One region of the Brevundimonas sp. NPDC092305 genome, then DNA from elsewhere that is predicted to be linked to it. Evidence: predicted binding sites of a transcription regulator. Region 1 holds the regulator's gene; the other holds the start of a gene.
The links. Region 1 encodes HrcA, which represses chaperone genes, less so after heat shock. Its sites were predicted from a motif close to GTTAGCANTCNNNNNNNNNGANTGCTAAC; they were not measured.
Positions count from the first base shown of each region.

Region 2: groES (co-chaperone GroES) is a predicted target of HrcA. The motif match lies at 2,679-2,707, and genes of this name have one in related genera.

Region 1 is NZ_JBIVQY010000002.1:608,874-613,080, forward strand. It holds gene rph (ribonuclease PH) at 1-606, opposite strand, end outside; gene ACIQC9_RS13515 (GNAT family N-acetyltransferase) at 652-1,215, shown strand; gene hrcA (heat-inducible transcriptional repressor HrcA) at 1,212-2,300, shown strand; gene grpE (nucleotide exchange factor GrpE) at 2,351-2,941, shown strand; gene ACIQC9_RS13530 (dienelactone hydrolase family protein) at 2,946-3,842, opposite strand; gene ACIQC9_RS13535 (alpha-ketoglutarate-dependent dioxygenase AlkB family protein) at 3,916-4,207, opposite strand, start outside.
Region 2 is NZ_JBIVQY010000002.1:406,074-410,280, forward strand. It holds gene ACIQC9_RS12470 (glutathione S-transferase family protein) at 1-495, opposite strand, end outside; gene groL (chaperonin GroEL) at 633-2,285, opposite strand; gene groES (co-chaperone GroES) at 2,341-2,628, opposite strand; gene ACIQC9_RS12485 (tetratricopeptide repeat protein) at 2,773-4,206, opposite strand.

The DNA of each region.
Region 1 (4,207 bases):
CGCCTGAATCTCGACGATCGAGCCCGAGCCGGTCAGCACGAAGTTGGAATCCGCCTCGGCAGAGGAATCCTCTTCATAGTCGAGGTCCAGCACCGGCTCGTCGCTGCACACTCCGCACGAGACGGCCGCCACCTGATCGACGATCGGATCGACGGCCAGCACGCCTTCCCTGCGCAGGTAGTCGAAAGCCGAGGCCATGGCGACCCAGGCGCCGGTGATCGCTGCGGTCCGCGTGCCGCCGTCCGCCTGGATCACGTCGCAGTCCAGCACCACCTGCCGCTCGCCCAGCGCCTTCAGGTCGACCACCGCCCGCAGCGAGCGGCCGATCAGCCGCTGGATTTCCTGTGTCCGGCCGGTCTGCTTGCCGGTCGCCGCCTCGCGACGGCCCCGCGTATGGGTGGCCCGCGGAAGCATGCCGTATTCCGCCGTCACCCAGCCCGAACCCTTGTTGCGCATCCAGCCGGGCACGTTCTCCTCGACCGTGGCCGTGACCAGCACCTTCGTGTGACCGAAAGACACCAGACACGACCCCTCGGCATAGCGATTGACGCCGGTTTCGAGCGTCACAGGACGAAGCTGGGTCTGCAGGCGTTGGGAGGGGCGCATTCGAGGGTCCTTGGAAGCGGTCGCCGGGCTGCTTATCCTGAAACCATGAGCTCCGAAACCACGACGGCCGGCCGCGTACGGCTTCGCCCCGCGACGCTGGCCGATGTGCCGACGCTTCAGGCGTGGGATCGCGAGCCGCATGTCATCGCCTGCTCCAGCGACCGCCCCGATCTGGAGGTCGCCTTCGACGGCATTGACTGGCCGGAGGAACTGGCGGAAAGCTCGGACGTCAGCTTCTATCGGATCGCCGAGGTGGCCCATGACGGACTCTGGCGGCCGATCGGCGTCATGCAGATCTGCGACCCTCATCTGGAGCCCACGCACTACTGGGGCGAGATCGAGCCCAACCTGCGCGCCATGGATATCTGGATTGGCGACCCGGGCACCCTGAACATGGGCTACGGTACGCAGATGATGACGCTGGCCCTCCACGACGCCTTCAGCGATCCAAAGGTGACCGCCGTCGTGATCGATCCGCTGAACTCCAACACAGACGCCATTCGCTTCTACCAGCGGATGGGCTTCGAGGTCGTCGGCCGCCGGATGTTTGATGAGGACGACTGTCTGGTGCACCGGCTGACGCGAGAGCAGTGGGAGGCGCGGACATGAAGACCCCGCTGCTGACCTCGACCGCGCTTGAACCCGGCGGCCTCGTCGGTCTGGACCAGCGCGCCCGCGACATCTTCCGCCGCATCGTCGAGAGCTACCTCCAGACCGGAGAGCCTGTCGGGTCGCGGACCCTGTCGATGAGCGGCATCTCCCTGTCGCCCGCCTCGATCCGCAACACCATGCAGGACCTGACGCTGGCCGGCCTGCTGGCCTCGCCGCATATGTCCGCCGGACGCATTCCGACCCACGCCGGCCTGCGCCTGTTCGTCGACGGCCTGCTGGAGATCGGCGACCTGAGCGCCGAGGAGCGGCGCGAGATCGACGGCCGGTTGGCCGGACGCGGCCGGGGCTTCGACGAGGCGCTGAACGAGGCCTCCAGCCTGCTGTCTGGTCTGGCCGGCGGGGCGGGCATCGTCGCCAGCCCGGTCCGCGACGCGGGGGTCAAGCACGTCGAGTTCGTCGCGCTGGGCCATGATCAGGCGCTCGCCGTTCTGGTCGGCGACGACGGCTCGGTCGAGAACCGGCTCATGCCGCTGAAGGCCGGGGTGACGCCCTCGACGCTGCAGGAGGCCTCGAACTTCCTCAACGCCCGCCTGAAGGGGCGTCCGCTGCACGAGGCGCGCACCGAGATGCGCACCGAACTGGACGCCGCCCGCCGTGAGCTGGACGTCGCGGCCGCCCGGCTGGTCGAGGACGGACTGGCCGCCTGGTCCGGCGGCAGCGAGCGGGAGCGGGCCCTGATCGTGCGCGGCCGCGCCAACCTTCTGCAGGACGCCGGCGCCATGGAGGATCTGGAGAAGGTCCGCATCCTGTTCGACGATCTGGAGCAGAAGGAAGAGCTGATCGGCCTGCTGGACGGCGTCTCCGCGGCGCAGGGCGTTCGCATCTTCATCGGCGCCGAAACGCGCCTGTTTTCGCTTTCGGGTTCCGCCGTCGTCGCGGCGCCCTATATGAGCGGCCGACAGCGGGTCGTGGGCGCCATCGGCGTCATCGGTCCCGCCAGGCTGAACTACGCCCGCATCATTCCGTTGGTGGATTACACCGCCCGGGTGCTGGGGCGGATTCTGGACGGACAAGAAACGTGAACGACATGCCCCACCGAGACCCTGACAGCGGCTTCGACAACGACCCCAACCTGTTCGACGAGCCCGAGACCGACGTCGCGGCCGCCCGTGACGAGGACGATCTGGGCCCGGTCGACGCCCTGATCGCCGAGCGCGACCAGTGGAAGGATCGCGCCCTGCGCGCCATCGCCGAGGCTGAGAACACCAAGAAGCGCGCCGAAACCTCGAATAATGACGCCCGCGCCTACGCCATCCAGAAATTCGCCCGCGACCTGCTGGGCGTGGCTGACAACCTTGAACGCGCCATCCATGCCGCACCCAAGGACGCCGAGGGCGCCGCCGCTGGACTGGTGTCGGGTCTCGAGCTCACCCAGAAGGCCCTGCTGCAGGCCTTCGAGGGCAACAACCTGCGTCGTGTGGCTCCGGAGCCCGGCGAAACCTTCGATCCGCACCTGCATCAGGCCATGATGGAGCAACCCTCTGAGACGGTTCAGGGCGGCAAGGTGCTGCAGACCCTGCAGGCCGGCTACGAACTGTTCGGCCGCACCGTGCGTCCGGCCATGGTCGTGGTCGCCGCCAAGGGTTCTGGCGCGGCCGCCGGAAACGCGGCCTATGCGGCGGCGGAAGCGGCCCCGGGCGGCGCGTTCGACGGCAAGGCCTAGGCCTTCAGATACCGCCGAACATCATCGACAGCTTCGTCCAGCCGTCCGCCGCATCGGCAGGGCGATAGCTGTCGCGGTAGTCGGCGTGGAAGCCGTGCGGCGCGCCCGGATACACCTCAATGCCGCTGGTCGTCTGACCCGCCCTCTGCAGGGCCGTACGCATCGCCTCGACCGAGGGCAGCGGAATTCCACGGTCAGCCTCGCCGTAAAGGCCCAGCACAGGGCATTTCAGGTCGGCGGCCAGATCGACCGGCCACGGCTGGCCTGATGCGATCTGTTCGGGCGTCGCGTCCGGCGCCGGAGCCAGACGGCCGTACCAAGCCACGCCCGCGTCCAGCGCGGCGAAGCGGGCGCAGGCCTGCCACACCACCTTGCCGCCCCAGCACCAGCCGGTGATCCCGACCTTGTCCGCATTGGCCCACAGCTGGCCGCTGGCCCAGTCCAGCGTCGCGGCGATGTCGCCCATCACCTGCTCATAACCCGCCGCCGCCACGATCTGCTGGATGCGCTGCATGTCGCTGAGCGGGGCAGGGTCCTCGACGCGGTTGAAGAAGGCCGGCGCGATGGCCGCATATCCGTCCTTGGCCAGCCGCCGGCAGATGTCGCGGATATAGGCGTGGACTCCGAAAATCTCGGACACGACGATCACCACCGGGAAGGGGCCGTCTCCCTCCGGCCGCGCCACATAGGCGGGCACGCTGAAGCCGTCCGGCGCGGGATAGGTCGTCTCCTCGATGACCAGACCCGTCTCCGGCGTCGTGATCGGGCTGGCCTGCGCCGCCAGCGCGGCGGGCGCATATCCGGCGAAGAACAGTCCGCCCAGACCGGCTGCGCCCAATGTCCGGCGGCTGAGGATGACGTCGTCGGCGACGGGGCCTTCGGGGCGGATCAGATCGGTCATGGCGAGCTCCGGCGAACGAGGCGCGGACCGTGACAAGCGTCTTGCCGGTCGTCGAGTCACATTCGCCGTGAGGTCAGCGCGCCCGCCTCAGCGTCAGATTGATCCGCCCGCCGCCCGGGACGAGGCTGGAGGAGCCTCCGATCACCCGGTCGATCCCATGCCGCGCCAGTCGCGCCGGCCCGCTCAGGGCGCAGACGTCGCCCGAGGCCAGCTTCACCGACCGCGTCGGCCCGCCGCCCGCCGCGCCGATCCGGAACACCGCCGTGTCCCCCAGCGACACCGACAGCACCGGCGCCGTCAGGTCCGCCTCATCCCTGTCCTGATGCAGGCCCATCCGCGCGTCCGCGTCATACAGGTTGACCAGA
Region 2 (4,207 bases), 200 kb from region 1:
GGTGACCACGTCGGCCACGCCCGGCGCGTCGCCGCCCAGCAGGACGCCCGAGGTGTTTTTCAGGCCGTGGCGGCGGCCGGTTTCCTCCCAGAACGACATCCATTTGCGCAGGCGCGGCTCGAACTCCGCCCAGCGCTTGTCGGTCCACATCTGGCGGCCGCCGTCCAGCGTCAGCTCGTCGATCACGTCGTTGGCGTCGGCGACGATCTTCAGCGTCAGGGCGCGGGCGGCCGGGTCGGCCGGCAGCAGGTTCAGCGTCTCGCCCAGATACAGGATGATGGCGGTCGTCTGGGCGATGGCGACGTCGGCCCGGTGGTCGACCAGCAGGGGCGGCCCCATGAAGGGCACGGGCATGTCCCGCACCGGCCCCGACATCAGGTCGGCGATGGCGTCGTCACCGACCTCGACCCAGCCCCGCCCGGCGAAGGCCAGCACGGCGCGCACGAACTGTCCCCGGAAGGGCATGGACCAGTAGTAGAGGGTGTAGTCGGTCATGCCGGCTGAACGCGGGAAGGGGCGGCTGCGCTCCCACGTGCATTGGCGCAGCAAAAAGGGCGGGCCCTTTCGGACCCGCCCTCTTCAGTTTCAACGCACGTTGAGCGTGGTCCGGCTCAAGGCCGGGATGACAAGGATCAGAAGTCCATGTCGCCCATGCCGCCCATGCCGCCCGGCATGCCGCCGCCGGCGCCGCCGGCCGAGGCCTTCTTCGGCGCGTCGGCCACGGCCGCTTCCGTCGTGATCAGGATGCCGGCCACGGAGGCGGCGTCCTGAAGGGCGGTGCGGACGACCTTGGCGGGGTCGATGACGCCCATGGCGACCAGATCGCCGTACTCTTCGGTCTGGGCGTTGAAGCCGTAGGTGGCGCCGGCGTTTTCCAGCACCTTGCCCACGACGATCGAGCCTTCGACGCCGGCGTTTTCCACGATCTGGCGGATCGGGGCCTGGATGGCGCGACGGATGATGGCGATGCCGGCGGTCTGGTCGGCGTTGTCGCCGGTCAGGCCTTCAAGCGCGCGGGTCGCCTTCAGCAGGGCGATGCCGCCGCCGGGGACGATGCCTTCCTCGACCGCCGCACGCGTGGCGTTCAGGGCGTCGTCGACGCGGTCCTTCTTTTCCTTCACCTCGACTTCGGTCGAGCCACCCACACGAATGACCGCGACGCCGCCGGCCAGCTTGGCCAGACGCTCCTGCAGCTTCTCCTTGTCGTAGTCCGAGGTCGTGGCTTCGATCTGGGCCTTGATCTGGGCGATGCGGCCCTCGATCGCGTCCTTCTCACCGACGCCGTCGACGATGGTGGTGTCGTCCTTGGTGATGGTGATCTTCTTGGACTTGCCGAGCATGTCGAGCGTGACGTTCTCAAGCTTGATGCCCAGATCTTCCGAGATGACCTGACCGCCGGTCAGGACGGCGATGTCTTCCAGCATGGCCTTGCGGCGATCGCCGAAGCCCGGAGCCTTGACCGCCGCGACCCGCAGGCCGCCGCGCAGCTTGTTGACCACCAGCGTGGCCAGGGCCTCGCCCTCGATGTCCTCGGCGATGATCACCAGCGGGCGGCCCGACTGGACGACGGCTTCGAGGATCGGCAGCATGGCCTGCAGGCTGGACAGCTTCTTCTCGTGCAGCAGGATCAGAGGCTCCTCGAGCTGGGCCTCCATCTTGTCCGCATTGGTGATGAAGTAGGGGCTCAGATAGCCGCGGTCGAACTGCATGCCTTCGACGACGTCCAGCTCGGTCTCGGCGGTCTTGGCTTCTTCAACCGTGATGACGCCTTCGTTGCCGACCTTTTCCATGGCCTTGGCGATCATCTCGCCGACTTCGGAGTCGCCGTTGGCCGAGATGGTGCCGACCTGCGCGATTTCGGAGTTGTTCTCGACCTTCTTGGCCGAGGCCTTGATGTCGGCGAGGACGGCGGTGACCGCCTTGTCGATGCCGCGCTTCAGGTCCATCGGGTTCATGCCGGCGGCGACGGACTTGAGGCCTTCCTGCACGATCGATTGCGCCAGAACGGTCGCGGTGGTGGTGCCGTCGCCCGCCTTGTCGTTCGTCTTCGAAGCGACTTCGCGGATCATCTGGGCGCCCATGTTCTCGAAGGCGTCTTCCAGCTCGATTTCCTTGGCGACCGAAACGCCGTCCTTGGTCGAGCGCGGCGCGCCGAACGACTTCTGGATCACCACATTCCGGCCCTTCGGACCCAGCGTGACCTTCACCGCATTGGCGAGGACGTTGACGCCGCGCAGCATCTTGTCCCGCGCGTCAGTGTTGAATTGTACGATCTTGGCAGCCATGCGAGGCAGCTCCTGGTTCTATGGTTTCGTGAAAGAAGAAGTCAGACGCGGGTGCTTACGACAGCACGCCCAGAACGTCGGATTCCTTCATGATGATCAGGTCATCGCCGTCGATCTTCACTTCCGTGCCCGACCATTTGCCGAACAGGATGCGGTCGCCGGCCTTCAGTTCAAGAGCGTTGACCTTGCCGCTTTCATCGCGGACGCCGGGACCGACGGAGACGACTTCGCCTTCCTGCGGCTTTTCCTTGGCGGTGTCGGGGATGATGATCCCGCCCTTGGTCTTGGATTCTTCTTCAACGCGCTTCACGAGCACGCGGTCGCCGAGCGGACGAAACGCCATCTGTAGTGTCTCCCTTGAAATTCGGTGCGCGACCCGGGAGCGACCGCCGTTTTGGCAGCCGACACGTCCGAGTGCTAACGCGAGCGGCAAGTAGGCGTCGGCACGGGTGTCGTCAAGGAAACCGGGCGCCGAAATTCGACGCGGTCAGTCCTTCGCGGCCGCCACGGCCCACGCCGCCTCGACCTCGCGTCCGAACAGGGGTTGGGCGCCGCGAACCCGCATCCGCCAGTCCCGACCCCGGGCGTCCTGCGTCAGCAGCGCGGCCAATCTGGCCCGAACGGCGTCCAGCGCCTCCTGAGACCGCCCCTGTTCGATGAGGAAGCCGGCATACTGCGCCGTGCCGGTCAGACCGTCCGCATGGGCTGGAGGCAAACGCCGGGAGGCGATCTCCGCCGCCCGATCATACAGGGCCTCGGCCTCCTCCGGTCGCCCGAGATGGTCCAGCACGGCGGCGTAGCCGTACAGGCTCTCCAGCAGGTCCGGACTGTCCGCGCCGACGCCGGCCTCCAGCGTCTTCAGCCCATCCCGGAACGGATCTTCGGCCTCGGCCCACCGGCCCTGATCGCTGAGCGAATAGGCGAGATTGGCCAGCGTTACGCCGGTGAACGGATGGTCCGGCCCGACGATCTGGAGCGCCAGCGCATAGGCCTTGCGGAACGGCCCCTCGGCCCCGACGCCGTCGCCCTGCTGGTGCAGATACCAGCCCTGGTTGGTCAGGGTCTGCGCCTGCAGGATCGGATCGCTCGACGCCTCCGCGATGGCGACCGAACGGGCGTACAGCGGCGCCGCCTGATGAGCGCGGCCGCTCCGGCGCAGCGAGTTGCCGAGGTTCGACAGCACGATCGCCACGCGCGGATCGTTCGGTCCGTACAGGACCTCATACTGGCCCAGCACCTGACGATAGAGGGGGTCCGCCTCCGCATGCCGCCCCTGCGCCGTCAGGGTGTTGGCCAGAAGATTGGCGCTGTCGGCGACCTTCTCATGCACCACGCCGTGGATCGCGGTGCGACGCTCCAGACTGTCGCGCGCGGCGGCCTCGGCCTCCTGCTCGCGATGCAGGGAATCGAGTGCGCGGGCGCGGTCGTAGATCAGGGTCGCGATCTCGGCCTGATCGGGCGCAGGCGCGGCCTCGAACAGGGCCTGCGCCGCCTGCGCATCCTCCATCGCGGCCTCATAGTCTCCGGCCTCGTGCCGGACCCGTCCGCGAGCGGCCAAGACCCGCGCCATGGCCAGACGTGGAGCTTCGGGCCGCTCCGCCTGTTTCATGGCCGCATCGACCGCCGCCTGCGCCGGCGCCAGCTCGCCAGTGTCCAGCCGCTGCCCGGCGAGAGCGATCAACTCCACCACTGCGTCGCCGGGGTCGGTCGCCCGCGCCTCGATCGCGGCAACAGGATCCACCGGCGTCGGCGCTGAAATCCGCACATCCGGCGCCGGGCGCGGTGGAGGGGGAGGGGGAGGGGGAGGCGGTGGTGCGGTCACCGGCGGCGGTTCCTGCCGCGGGGCCGTCTGGGCGACCGCGCACGAGGCCGTCATCGCCGCGATCAGCGCCACCGCCGCCAGTCGTCCGAAATCGCCCACG